3 regions of the Paenibacillus sp. M2 genome follow, and region 3 is predicted to be linked to each of the others. Evidence: riboswitches for the same ligand, from Rfam matches in the RefSeq annotation. Region 3 holds a riboswitch; each other region holds the start of a gene.

Region 1 (4,667 bases), 280 kb from region 3:
CCACGTCTTCGTTGCTGCATCATATACTTCTCCCGAGTTCGGATACACAATCACAGGTTTATCGCTGGTACGGCTCAAAATACCCACTGCGTCCGTCACCACTTCCATCGGAGCACAATTCAGGCCAATCGCCGCAACCTGCGGCTCGGAGCCAAACGTCTGTGCACATACCTCAAGCGGTGTGCCTTCGCTGATGCTTGTCCCGTCTTTTAAAGAAAAAGATAACCAGGCATACGCATGAGGAAACTCCTTCAGTAAATCAACCAGCACCTGTGCTTCCTGCAAGGAAGGAATCGTCTCAAACGCCAGAATATCAGCACCCGCTTCAATCAGCGCCGCCATACGCGGACGGTGAAATGCGGCAAGCGTCTCATCCGACACGCCGTAATGACCCACATACTCTGAACCGTCCGCCAGATAAGCGCCGTACGGACCTACGGACCCGGCAATAATTGGACGTAGACGAAGACAATTTCCTTCGCGATCCCCTGTACGATCTGTTATATACTCCTCATTCTCCACCGTCTCAGCACGTACCGAAGAAGCTTCTACAAGCTGACTTGTCGAGCTTTCTCTCCCTACTAGTCTACTCTGCACTTCTGCCCACACGTCATCTCTCGCCTGTGCAGCCAGTTCCACCGTCTTGCGGATCAGCTCCAGTGCTGCCTGTTCATCGATCCCTCTCTTGCGGAAACCATCCACCGTCGCCTGATAACTGGATGTAATCGCACAGTCGGCTCCTGCTCGAAAATAATCTGCATGGACCTGAACGATAACATCCGGATTCTCAAGTAACACACGAGCAGACCATAGTGGATCATCGAGATCACATCCATGCTGTTCGAGTTCCGTTGCCAGCGCTCCATCCAGAATCATGACCGGATGTTCACGCAGGATCTGTTCTAAGGGGTTAGTCTGTTGTGCTTGCGTCATGTACTTGTCCTCTTTTCTTATTCACACGTTCTGTCAGATAATAAGCAGCGTAACACACTGCAATAAACGGAACCCCACAATATAGCGCAATTCGCTGTGTCGGGTCAAAGGCAATACCTATGCATGAAGCCAGGCATAATATAAATGAAACAATTGGTACCACCGGATATAGTGGTGTGCGGTAGACCAGATCTTTGACCGCATGTCCTTCCCGGATATATTGTCTGCGGAACATGTATTGGGAGACACTGATACTCATCCATACCGCAACGACAGCCAGACCTGAAATGGAAACCAGTGTAATATACACGGTACCTGGCGCAATGATGCTGGACAGCAAGGCCAACGCACCACCCACCATACTAATCAGAAGTGCATTCAGCGGTACCCCGCTTTTGGTCAATTTGGCAAACCACGGAGAGATCGTTTTTTTGTCAGCCAGAGACCAGAGCATCCGTGAAGATGCATATAGGCCCGAATTGGCAGCAGAGAGAATCGCCGTCAGAATAACAAAGTTCATAATGTCTGCTGCATAGGGTACACCCACCCGCTCCATTACCGCTACAAACGGACTTTCCAGTACACTGGCATCCGACATGGGCAACAAGGCCGACAAGATAATAATCGTTCCGATGAAGAAAATAACCAAACGCCACAGCGTTGTATGAATAGCTTTCGGTATCGTCTTTTCCGGGTTCTCCGTCTCACCCGCGGCAATGCCGATTAACTCGGTGCCTGAGAAGGCAAAGTTTACAGCAAGCATGGTCATCAATATGGCTGTAGCCCCATGAGGGAACCACCCGGATGCGGTAATATTCGATAGAAATGGAGCCGGTTCAGAATCCGCCATGGGAATGAACCCAAACATGGCTGCGCCACCGATAATAATGAAGATTACGATAGTCACTACTTTTACAGATGAGAACCAGAACTCGGATTCCGCAAATAATTTCACCGTTAATGCATTAAACAGAAAGATCATCAGTGCAAAGAGCGCACTCCATATCCATACGTTCACCGATGGGAACCAGCGCTGCATCAGCAATCCAGCGGCTGTGAATTCGGAGCCAAGCGCAACAGTCCAGGTTAACCAGTATAACCAAGCCACCGTGTAGCCTGTTGCCGGTCCGATATATTTGGCTGCATAACTATGAAATGCTCCCGTCTCTGGCATATGAACAGACAGTTCACCAAGGCAGAGCATCACCAGATATACAACGATGGCTCCGATTAGATAGGACAGAATGGTTCCCAGTGGTCCCGCCTGCTGAATGGTGTAACCTGAGCTGAGGAATAATCCCGTTCCAATGACTCCTCCGAGAGAGAGCATGACCACATGCCGTGCTTGCATTTTCCGCTGAAAATGCCCTTTGTCGTTGTTGTTTTCCATACCAGCTGCTCCCCTACTTCTTCATCCAGAAAAAACAAAAAAGACCCACTCTGCCTAAAGAGTGCGCCGTTACTGACAAATAAAAACAAACGCTCCTATCTATCAGGCTTTCACCCGCTGGAATTAGCACAGTATCCTTCAGATCTGTTGCTGAGGTTTCTAAGGGCCAGTCCCTCCACCTCTCTGGATAAGAAAATGATTTTTTACTAATATAGCGATCTATCATGAATGTGTCAACATTTAAATAATAAATGGCACACCTCGCTATTCCGTGGAAGACCCCGGATTGGTGATGGTGGTCTTTACCTCATACGTGATCGGCACGGTGCTAAAAATTTTATCCCAATCGTCTTTGACTTTTTTCCATGTTTTAGGTTCTTTAATACGCAAGCTATCCCGAAAATCCGCAACATCTACTTTATAGGTATGCTGCAGTTTGTATAACACCTGTCGAATCTGTTGTTCAGCCAGTTCAGCAAATTCTTTTTCCAATTCTCTGAGATAAGCACCTTTTTCCTCTTCCTCTGGAGCACGCCAATCCTCCATCAACCAGCCTTCGGATTCAGTCTTCACATGGAATGAAATATCATCGCCAACCACTTTTGGAATTATTTTTGTTTTTTTCTTCTTCATTTCATATACAACAGTGAATCCCGCTTTATTGTATGTCTTCAAGATGCCTCCTTTTTCTTTAGGTCTGATCCACGACAGCCCTTCTAGATCCGTTTGGCTGAGTTCCCCGATGAATTTGGTCGTTTTCCCATCAAAGATACTGGCACCGGAGAACTTGTCCTCTCCATTGAAGTTCAGTACATTCTGGAGCAAAAAGCTGGAACCGGATTGCATTTGTGCATCTAGTTTGGAGAGTAAAACGGGGTCCAGGATTTTATTGGACAAGTACGAATTACCGGTAATACCTGTAAGATAAAATGCTGGAATCCGGGAAGGATCATCTGAAGTCAGTACATCAGCAGCGCGATGATGGCTAATCAGCACCAGACAGTTAGGACGAATATCGTTATCCCGAAGTACAAAATCCAGCAGCTGGTCCAGACCATACTTTTTGGCGATATCCTTGGACACAACGATAACCTTCAGATGATGCCCGATGAGCGGATGATCTCGCCTTAGTGCAAACTGACGAAAGATTTGCAGCAAGGAATCTCCGGTAAGCTGTTCATTGGAGTAGGACGTTTTACCAGAAGCAGGTGACCCGGATTGTTGGCTCTTCTGACTGCTGGAGTTACCGGGAGCAATCTGTACCGTGGCTGTCACATTGTTCTGCTTGGAATACGTTCCTCCCTGATTAGCGATGTTTTTCTCAAATTCCGTCTCTTTGCCAATATCGATCCCAAGACCAACGTATACACTTAGATCCTCTATCTCCCGACTGCTCCAACATCCGGATATCGTTAAGAGTATGCATAATACAGTGGCTAAGCGTAACAACATACGGAATGTAATCATGCATGCTTGCCTCCTTTTTTACGAATCAGACTTAACAACAGTAGTACCAGAGGTAAAATGGCAAACAACCATACGGACACGTTACCCAGCATATCTCCTAGCTCGAAGGTATCATCCACGGTCTTGGGCATCATTGCTATCAGATAGATGAACGGAAGCAGACCGTACATAATACCTTTGATTTTTTTGGAACGGAACAAATCACGAATACCCACCGACGCGCAGTAATGTGTGATCGCTGTAGTCGAGAAAATTTGCATAATCCAGATGACCAGCAATAAGGATTCGAATCTTTCGAATATTAAACCTTGTATCTCAAAGCTTCTTACCAAATCCAGCGTTGGCCAGGTTCGCGTTTTGATCCCGTCAAGGGATAAACTGCCTATGACCATGACAACCGTGATCAAGTAGATAATGGTGGATATGAATATCCCCCAGCTCATTGCTTTATTGCTTTTCTTCGGATTTTTCATATAGGCAGTCATGACTAACATCACCTCATAGCCCGTATAAGACAATAGTGATGGTTTTAGCCCTTTGAAAACGGGCATAACCCCATCACCGAGAACGGGTCTCAGATTGCCTATCTCGAATAACTGATTACTGAGCAAAATTTCAATTACAAATATAATGATCGTAATCGGCAGAATAATCTCGAACACGCGTACAATGACACCAAGCCCACCCGAGATCATATATATACCGATCCACATGAAGACCATAACAATTGCCCAGGTGGGGGTGCGTTCGAGTAGATACATTCCTGTCACATCAGCCATGACTCTTACTTCAAAAGCTGCAATGACCGTGAAATACATAATCATAGCAAATCCCAGTATGTAAGCAATCCAGTTCCCCGTAATTTCACGGGTGAACT
Region 2 (4,667 bases), 3.2 Mb from region 3:
TGGTAGATCGGTACACTCGATGCTCCAGTCGTTTTGTCAATTTCATCGCCAAAATGGAGCAACTTGGTATCAAATTTTAACTCGGAATTGGGTTTGTTGTTGGACTCACTCATGAGTGCACGCCTCCTTCCACTTCCTGTTGTGCAACTGTCAGAGCATTGCCGAGATCTGCAATCAGATCATCTGCATGTTCAATGCCTACGGAGAACCGGAGCAGACGGTCATCCACACCTACGGCTTCACGAATTTCAAGCGGAATATCTGCATGAGTCTGTACTGCGGGATAAGTCATGAGTGATTCAACTCCGCCGAGACTTTCGGCAAAAGCAATGAGTTTGATATGACGCAGCAACGGTTCAACATAACGTGCATCCTTCACTTTGAAAGAGAAGATACCTGTGTTACCGGTGGATTGTTTATTCTGTATTTCATACCCCGGATGATCGGATAGGCCTGGATGATACACTTCAACCACCGCTGGGTGCTCAAGCAAGTATTTAGCAATAGTAAGTGCATTGTGCTCATGACGCTCCATGCGAAGAGCCAGCGTTTTCATCCCTTTCATCAACTGGTAGGAGTCACTTGGAGACAATACCGCTCCAATGGAATTATGCAAGAACGCCATCTCTGCAGATAACGCTTCACCTTTGGTAATAATTAGTCCAGCGAGCACATCATTGTGTCCACCCAGATATTTGGTAGCGCTATGAATGATGATATCGGCACCCAGTTCAATCGGACGTTGGAAAAATGGAGTCAACAACGTGTTGTCAACAATGGTCAACAGGTTGTAACTTTTCGCCCAGGAAGCAACGGCTTCCACATCGGTGATCATCATCAGTGGATTGGTTGGTGTCTCAATAAATACCGCTTTGGTATTCGGCTGACGAACCTTCTCCAGTGCTGCAAGGTCATTCGTGTCCACATAACTGGCAGTTACGCCGAAACGGGACAGAATACGTTCCAGCAGACGATAGGTTCCACCATACAGATCCAGCGATACAATCAGATGATCCCCTTGACCAAACATGGCAAAAATCGTTTGCAGCGCGGCCATTCCCGAGCTACAGGCAAACCCTGCATCACCGGACTCCAGCGCTGCAGCGGCTTCTTCCAATACTTTACGGGTTGGATTAGTCGTACGAATATAATCAAACCCCGTGCTTTGTCCAAGCTTCGGGTGGCGAAACGCAGTGGATTGATAGATCGGAAAGTTAATGGCGCCTGTTACCGGTTCATTGATGGACCCAATTTGTGCTAAGCGGCTTTCGATTTTCAACTTGTTGTTGTCTTCCATTGCTGCATCCTCCTGTAATCTCGATTAGATTTGCGGACCAATATCATAAGGTGTTTCTTGATACACATAGTAATTGAGCCAGTTAGAGAATAATAAGTTGGCATGAGCGCGCCAAGTAGCCGGTGGCACACGGGAAGGGTCGTCATTCGGATAATAATGTCTAGGCAATGCGATATCCAACCCTTTGGCTGCATCCCGGTCATACTCCCACTTTAATGAGAACGGGTCATACTCGGCATGTCCTGTGGCAAAAATCTGTTTGCCGTCTTTGGTAGCAACCAGGAAGATCCCCGCTTCCTCGGATTCAGCCAAAATCTCTAAATTCTCATTCTTTTCAATATCTTCGCGTCTCACTTCCGTATGACGGGAATGTGGAACGTTGAATACTTCATCGAATCCACGCAACAACGGAACATGTGGTTTATTAATGGTATGTGGGAAAACGCCAAAACACTTTTCATCAAGTGCAACCTTGGGTACGTCAAAATGATGGTATAAACCTGCCTGGGAAGCCCAACATATGTGGAGGGTTGAAGTCACATTGGTTTTGGTCCATTCGAAGATCTCCTGGATTTCATTCCAATAGTTCACGTCTTCGAAATCCATCTGTTCCACCGGGGCACCCGTAATAATCATTCCATCGAAACGGCGGTGCTCAATCTCATCGAAGGTTTTATAGAACAGATCCAAATACTCCTGAGACGTATTCTTCGACGTATGGGATTTGGGATGTACGAGAACGACATCCACCTGAATAGGCGTGTTTCCCACCAGACGAAGCAATTGTGTTTCGGTCGTTTCCTTTGTGGGCATCAGGTTTAATATAGCGATACGGAGTGGACGAATATCCTGCTGATATGCAGAAGTTTCATCCATGACGAAGATATTCTCTCCTTCAAGTACTTCTTTTGCTGGTAGAGTATCAGGTATTTTGATTGGCATAGTAAATCTAACTCCTCCTTGTGCATAGATAGATGCAGCCACCCTGGCTTGATGTCTTCACATCAATACAGTTATAGACTGCCTTGAGCTTGTAAAAACATTGAATTGTTCTTTCATCCAACGTTACAAACAACCTCAAGTTCCTTAGCGAAAATCACTGCTGAGAAGTCGGGGCATATGACAAAGACCTTCCTCGGATTTCGAGAAAGGTCATATGTAAAATAGATATGCGCCTCTCTCATCTCTCAGTTACAACAGTGCCACTTGACACTTAGTCGCTGCAAGAATTAGCACCGTGCGGTATACCGCCGGTTGCCGGGTTTCATCGGGCCAGTCCCTCCACCTACTCTTGATAAGATTTCGCTGTATTAGATTGTAATTTAATATGGTTCACCGTCTACTTTATTACATTAATGCCCTCACGTCAAGATGCAGTTCGATGTCTGCTTCCCAGATCGGAACCGTTCATCATCCGTTGTCATACACTGCCTCAGGGCGCGAAATAGACACATTTTTGCGCTTGAAAGCACCTTGTACCAGCGGTATACTAAACAAGGTGTTATAAACCCTTATGTGAGAGGTGACATATTAAATGGATGGCGACCCGAGGCCTGACTGGCAGCCGAATTCCGACAAACTGCATAGAGAATTGACATCAGCATGCCGGCAGCGGGACGTGACTTCCGTTTGATTTTATAGTGAACGCAGCCCTGATCTCCAGGCTCCGCTGCCGACCGGCTGATTTGTTCTTTTTGCGCCCATAATGATAATATCCGCCAAGTTGGCGGGTGCAGAAGGAGTAGATTAACGATGAAAATCCGGTTGGTAAACAACGGTGTATTTATTCCGGTGGACGACATTCAGCAGGCGCTGACTCCACCAGCGGAAGGATTTTACTGGATTGATGCAGACGTAGACGATTTGGCGGTACTTCAGCCGCTGTTCTTGATGCATGATCTGGCTGTGGAAGACTGTCTTAGTGACGAAGAACAACGTCCGAAGATTGAAATTTATGAGAACCATTATTTTATTGTGATTAATAGCATCCGTTTCGATGATGAAGAGATATTTCTACGTGCGGTGAACTTATTCCTCGGCAGACATTTCATTATTAGTGTTACCAAGCAAAAGGTCAGCGAATTGCGCACACTGAAACCCATCCTGTGGGAACAGGAAATCAGCACACCGGATCGTCTGCTGTATTTGCTGGTTGACTTGATTGTTGATAATTATTTCACCGTAGGTGACCGAATTGAAGCACGGATCGAGAAGCTTGAGGAAGACATTCTGATGCACACCAAAAAGTCACATCTGAATGAAATCATCGGGCTGCGCAGTGAGATTCTGTGGCTGAAAAAAGTCCTTGGACCTCAGAAAGAGGTCATCAACACCCTGAACAAAAAAGATCTGCGTCTCATCGATGATCAATTGCAAAAGTATTTCAGTGACATCTATGAGAATGCTGTAAAAATATCTGAAACCTTTGAGACTTATCGCGACCTGATGGGCAACTTGCGAGAAGCCTACCAATCCAGTATTGCGAACCGGGCGAATGAGATCATGCGTGTATTTACCGCCATTACCACGGTCTTCATGCCGCTGACGGTCATTACCGGTATATACGGCATGAACTTTACGAATATGCCAGAGCTTAACTGGAAATACAGCTATTTTGTTGTAATTGGCCTGATGGTTACACTGGGCCTGAGCATGTTCTTCATTTTCCGCAAGAAAGACTGGGTATGAACTCGTATGAAATGAAAAAAGACGAAGCGCTCCTCCGGGAGAAACGCCTCGTCTTTTTTCATTTCTGATCATTAACCAACATTCTTCTCTGTCTCTGCGTGCCGACGGAAGCGGATCCGAATCATGCGCAGTCTTTCATAGACCTGCTCCAGACTTCCTCCATCGGGTTTCTCTCCTCCATACACCTTATGTAATACTGGCTTCAGGAACGTATCTCCCAGCTCCTCATACGCACTCCATACGGCCTCTTGTTCGTTCTCTGGCATCACTGCCAGCTCCACATCAAGAAGACAATCGGTGTCATAACCTTCGTGATCCAGTGCCTCTAACAGCTCAACCAACTCGCGTCGGGATAATCCGGATCGATTAACAATCTCCTCTAACGTATACCCTTCCTTCATGCCTTCAAGCACCTGCTTGCGCGTGGTGAACTTATCAAGTTCCTGCTTATACTTCTGCTCTCTCTGCTTGTATAACCAACTCTCATACTCTTCTTCCTTCAGCGCCGTGTATACCCAGTCCAGCGGGAATGTCGTTGAACGCTCCAACCCGTTTGTAATCTCCATCCATTCCGTACCATACTCAGTTGCTTTGCTCTCTCCTACGCCCGGCAGTTGCATCAGTTCATCCAGCGATTGCGGAACAAAGGCACTGATCAAACGCAGCAAACGATTTGTTGCAA
Region 3 (4,667 bases):
CCATCTTAAACCAACAGCGGGTGAGAAAAAATTGAAACACTTAACTTTGTTTAAATGGTTAACCGTATTAACCTGTCTTGTCATGTTTCTGGCCACTTTTGGTGGAGGCATCGTAACCAAAACGGAATCAGGCCTTGGCTGCGGAACAGAATGGCCTTTATGTAACGGAAAACTCGTTCCGGCACATACTGTGGCTTCACTCATTGAATATTCCCACCGCGCTGTAAGTGCACTGGCTGGACTGTTGTCCATTGCCTCATTTGTTGCTTTTCTGCAGTTTGGCAAGTCACGCCGTGACCTGCAATTGTTTTCTTTCTTAACTCTGGTATTTGTTATCGTCCAGGGAATCATGGGTGCTTTTGCCGTCGTCTTCTCCCAATCTTCAGCAGTCATGGCACTGCATTTTGGCTTTGCACTGATTGCTTTTGCCAGTTCTCTAATGATGGCACTGGGCATAAGGCAGGAGGCTAAAGATGGCGGATTGGAACGCCTGAATAAATACCCTCGGGTTAGCAAAAAATTCAGGAATCTGGTCTGGTTCTCCACTATTTACACATATCTCGTGGTATACACGGGTGCATTTGTGAGTCACACGGATTCTGCTGGCGGATGTTCCGGATTTCCGCTCTGTAACGGGCAGATTATTCCTGAGCTTTCGGGTGGGGTAGCGGTTGCTTTTGCTCACCGTGCAGCAGCAGCGTCGCTCGTGATTGTTATCGCAATTCTGGGTCACTTCGCTTACCGTAATCATCCGGACAACAAGGAAATGCGGACCCTTGGCGTGGTATCCGTTGTTCTCATCCTGATGCAAGTAGTCATTGGTATTTTCATGATGGTGACAATGAACCGTCCGGAAGTATACATGTTTGTAGCTCTCGCTCATATGCTGGATATCGCCATATTATTCGGAGTTTTAACGTATATGAGTTTCCTGGTGTACAAGCTGCATCGCCCGGCTAATCGTTTCTAAGATATAGATCCATTCTTTTTCCAAAGGTACTTGGGCTAAATATGAAAGTCCACCATCCAGTGATGTACATCATTGGACAGGTGGACTTTGTTTGATGTCAGGGGGATCAGGGCAACCTATGGCAAGCAGCAATTACACGGAATGGATGATGTGTTACGTTTACGGTGATGAATTCTTGTTGATTTGGAAAAGAGGAGGTTAGATATGCTGCGAACGTTGTTGGGGGAAAAGCCACGTATAAACGAAGGTAAATTGAAGGCAGCGATGGACGCAATGGCGCATACGCTTGAGTTATTTCAACGACAAATGCATGTGGACCATGATCCCACGCATGACTATCGGAAACTGTATGTGTGGACTCAGGGACTTATCTCCTCACTGGATGAACTAGAGCAAAGCTGTTTCGCTGCTGCTCATTTTCGCAATAAGGTCGTTGCAGGCTCAACGGATGATATGACGGCGACTGAAAAAGCAGAGTATGCACGGTATGTGTATTTCTACAAAGATGGCTTTATCCGCTGCTTTGCCATCCTGGATAAAGTGGGTACGGTACTAAATGAAATATTCCAGTTGAATACTTCAAATACCAAAGCGCATTTTTCTTATTTTACAGTGTTAAGGCAGTTCGATTATGCGAGGGAGCACCATGATCTTGCGTTGCAATTAATACAGATCAAGGACTCTTATCGTGAGCCGATGAGCAAGCTGCGCAAACGACGTAATATGGAAATTCACTACATGAACTCAGAAATGCATGATGACCTGTGGCAGTTACACCAGACCTTGCAAGGTAAAGTGAAATTGGAGGATTTGAATCAGCATGTGCAGGAAATGCGTCAGGGCGTCGATATGGTCTGTGAAACGTTAACAGCTTCTTATCGTTATATCAACAAAATATGGAAAAGAAATAATTCCCTTTGACAAATCGGAATACTTGGAATATACTGAGTTTCAATTAGAGTGTTACAATGACGAAGAATGAACTGATATTTCTCAAAAGTTACATTCACATTATAAAGCATAAACTACATGAACTTATAAAATCCTACAATAACATATTTCTTATCGAGAGCGGCGGAGGGACAGGCCCGATGAAGCCCGGCAACCGATTTGTAATGACATGATACATGTATCATTCGTTATAGATGTTAGGTGCTAATTCCTACAAAATGGTGCAAGGCACGATTTTGGCAGATGAGAAGGTATATTCTTTCACGTGAAGAGCCCTCTTTGTTTCTGCAAAGGGCTCTTTTTTTGTACTTTAAGGGGAGTTTTCCTTTAGATCGGGTAAAGATACATGTAGGTGGTTGGAAAGGGGCAAGTGCGATTGATTGAATTAAAAGGTTTAACGAAAACGTACGGCAAAGGGGCAAAATCTACAACAGCGTTATCCGAGCTGAATTTGAACATCCAAAAGGGCGAAATCTACGGCGTGATTGGGCATTCTGGAGCGGGCAAAAGTACATTGATTCGCTGCATTAATTTGCTAGAACGGCCTACGGAGGGTGAAGTATGGGTTGATGGGATCAACCTGACTGAACTGAGCAAAACCGAACTGCAGCAACAGAGACGCAAGATCGGGATGATTTTTCAACACTTTAATCTGTTATCTTCGGCAACGGTATATGATAATGTGGCTTTTCCGCTAAAGCTTGTGAATACACCAAAGGATGCCATTGATCGCAAAGTGAAGGAAATGCTCAATCTCGTTGGCCTGGAGAACCATAGCAACAAATATCCAGCTCAATTATCGGGTGGACAGAAACAACGTGTGGGGATTGCGAGAGCACTTGCAAGTGATCCGAATGTACTTCTCTGTGATGAAGCTACTTCGGCACTTGATCCGCAGACGACAAATTCAATCCTGAAGTTATTGCTCGACATTAATGAAAAGTACAACCTTACGATTGTGCTGATCACACATGAGATGCATGTCATTCAGAACATTTGTGACAAGGTGGCTGTCATTCATCAAGGTGGCATTGTGGAACAGGGACCTGTAACCGAAGTGTTCCTGAAGCCGCAGCATGCGATTACGCGGGACTTCATGATGCGTGACCATGAAGCTGGACTTGCTCTGGAAGAGACCGCTCTGGCGAATGCAGGCATTGAATTGCAGGCAGGTGCTGCTTCCAAACTTGTGAAGATATCCTTTCTGGGTAACAAAACGTATGAAGCGATTTTGTCGAGGACGGTACGTAAGACGGGTGTGGATTTTGCCATCCTGCAGGGTACAATCTCTACGATTAAACAGGTGCCTTATGGACAGCTGACCGTTCGGTTCGAGGGTGATTCCATTGCGATTGATCGGACGATATCAGAATTAACCGCAGAGGGACTTGATGTGGAGGTGCTTCGTTAGATGGATTTTTCAACCGTACGTTGGGAAGAGGTTGGTAAAGCCTCTATTGAGACGCTGCAAATTTTGGGTGTATCAGGCTTGTTCACCGTAATCTTTGGTTTACCGCTCGGAGTTCTGCTGTTCATGACAGCCCGATCTGCTTCGATCAAATCACGGACGGTGTACATTATATTGTCCTTGATTGTGAATATTTTGCGCTCAGTCCCATTTATCATATTGATTGTTGCTCTTATTCCATTCACTCGTTCACTCGTCGGTACAGCTACAGGAGTGTTAGGTGTTATACCACCTTTAGTTATTTCAGCAGCTCCTTACTTTGCTCGATTGGTGGAGACGACGTTGCGAGAAGTTGATCGGGGTGTCATTGAAGCGGCACAGTCGATGGGTGCATCGACCGGACAGATTGTAAGACGGGTATTACTGCCTGAAGCGTTACCTGGTTTGGTTGCTGGGATAACCATTACCATCGTTACCCTTGTCTCTTACACGGCGATGGCGGGCATGGTTGGTGGTGGAGGTCTGGGAACGCTGGCAATCAACTATGGGTATTATCGTTATCAAAATGAAATCATGATTATATCCGTAGTGTCGATGATCATTCTTGTGCAAATTCTCCAGATGGCTGGAGATCGCTTGGTTACATTTTTCACCAGGAAATAACACATAGATAACATGATGGATATGCATTCATGCGGACGCCACATGAAAAAAATGATTAGAGAAGGGGTTTTACACATGAAAAAATGGTCATTCGCTCTACTTAGTCTTATGCTGATTGCGGTTCTCGCAGCTTGCGGAAACAATAAGGACGCCGATAGCGGCGCAGATAATTCAGCAGGTGCACCACGTACAGTTGAATTGAAAGTTGGAGCTTCACCTACACCACACGCAGAGATTCTGGAAAGCATCAAGCCTGAGCTGGAAGCACAAGGTATTCGTTTACAAGTCGTTACGTTTAATGACTATGTACAACCAAACCAGCAACTTGCTGATAAAAAATTGGATGCAAACTTCTTCCAGCACCAGCCTTATCTGGACACAGAGAATAAAGAACGTGGATTCAACCTCGTTACTGTAACACCTGTTCATGTTGAACCTTTTGGTGGATACTCCAAGAAGATTAAGTCTTTGGATGAATTGGCTGACGGCGCAAAAGTAGCCATTCCAAATGACCCATCCAATGGTGGACGTGCACTGTTGTTGCTTGCGAAGGAAGGCATTATTACGCTGAAAGACAACACAAATATTACATCTACGATTCAAGATATCACAGCCAATCCGAAAAATCTGAATATTATCGAGCTGGATGCAGCCATGATGCCTCGTCAATTGGAT

What was found. Region 3 has a riboswitch for S-adenosylmethionine ahead of ACETMN_RS27815 (methionine ABC transporter ATP-binding protein). Riboswitches for the same ligand answer to the same signal wherever they lie in the genome.
Region 1: another riboswitch for S-adenosylmethionine. It lies ahead of mmuP (S-methylmethionine permease); the one in region 3 lies ahead of ACETMN_RS27815 (methionine ABC transporter ATP-binding protein).
Region 2: another riboswitch for S-adenosylmethionine. It lies ahead of metA (homoserine O-acetyltransferase MetA); the one in region 3 lies ahead of ACETMN_RS27815 (methionine ABC transporter ATP-binding protein).

Annotation. Positions count from the first base shown of each region.
Region 1 covers NZ_CP169648.1:6,362,130-6,366,796, forward strand. Annotated here, with positions in the region: gene mmuM (homocysteine S-methyltransferase) at 1-933, opposite strand, end outside; gene mmuP (S-methylmethionine permease) at 911-2,323, opposite strand; SAM riboswitch class I at 2,416-2,517, opposite strand; gene ACETMN_RS29190 (Ger(x)C family spore germination protein) at 2,588-3,790, opposite strand; gene ACETMN_RS29195 (GerAB/ArcD/ProY family transporter) at 3,787-4,667, opposite strand, start outside.
Region 2 covers NZ_CP169648.1:1,985,828-1,990,494, reverse strand. Annotated here, with positions in the region: gene ACETMN_RS09205 (trans-sulfuration enzyme family protein) at 1-113, opposite strand, end outside; gene ACETMN_RS09200 (PLP-dependent transferase) at 110-1,297, opposite strand; gene metA (homoserine O-acetyltransferase MetA) at 1,322-2,239, opposite strand; SAM riboswitch class I at 2,475-2,598, opposite strand; gene corA (magnesium/cobalt transporter CorA) at 3,050-3,985, shown strand; gene ACETMN_RS09185 (HRDC domain-containing protein) at 4,057-4,667, opposite strand, start outside.
Region 3 covers NZ_CP169648.1:6,080,998-6,085,664, reverse strand. Annotated here, with positions in the region: gene ACETMN_RS27825 (COX15/CtaA family protein) at 32-970, shown strand; gene ACETMN_RS27820 (Cthe_2314 family HEPN domain-containing protein) at 1,175-1,891, shown strand; SAM riboswitch class I at 2,030-2,171, shown strand; gene ACETMN_RS27815 (methionine ABC transporter ATP-binding protein) at 2,298-3,332, shown strand; gene ACETMN_RS27810 (methionine ABC transporter permease) at 3,333-3,992, shown strand; gene ACETMN_RS27805 (MetQ/NlpA family ABC transporter substrate-binding protein) at 4,068-4,667, shown strand, end outside.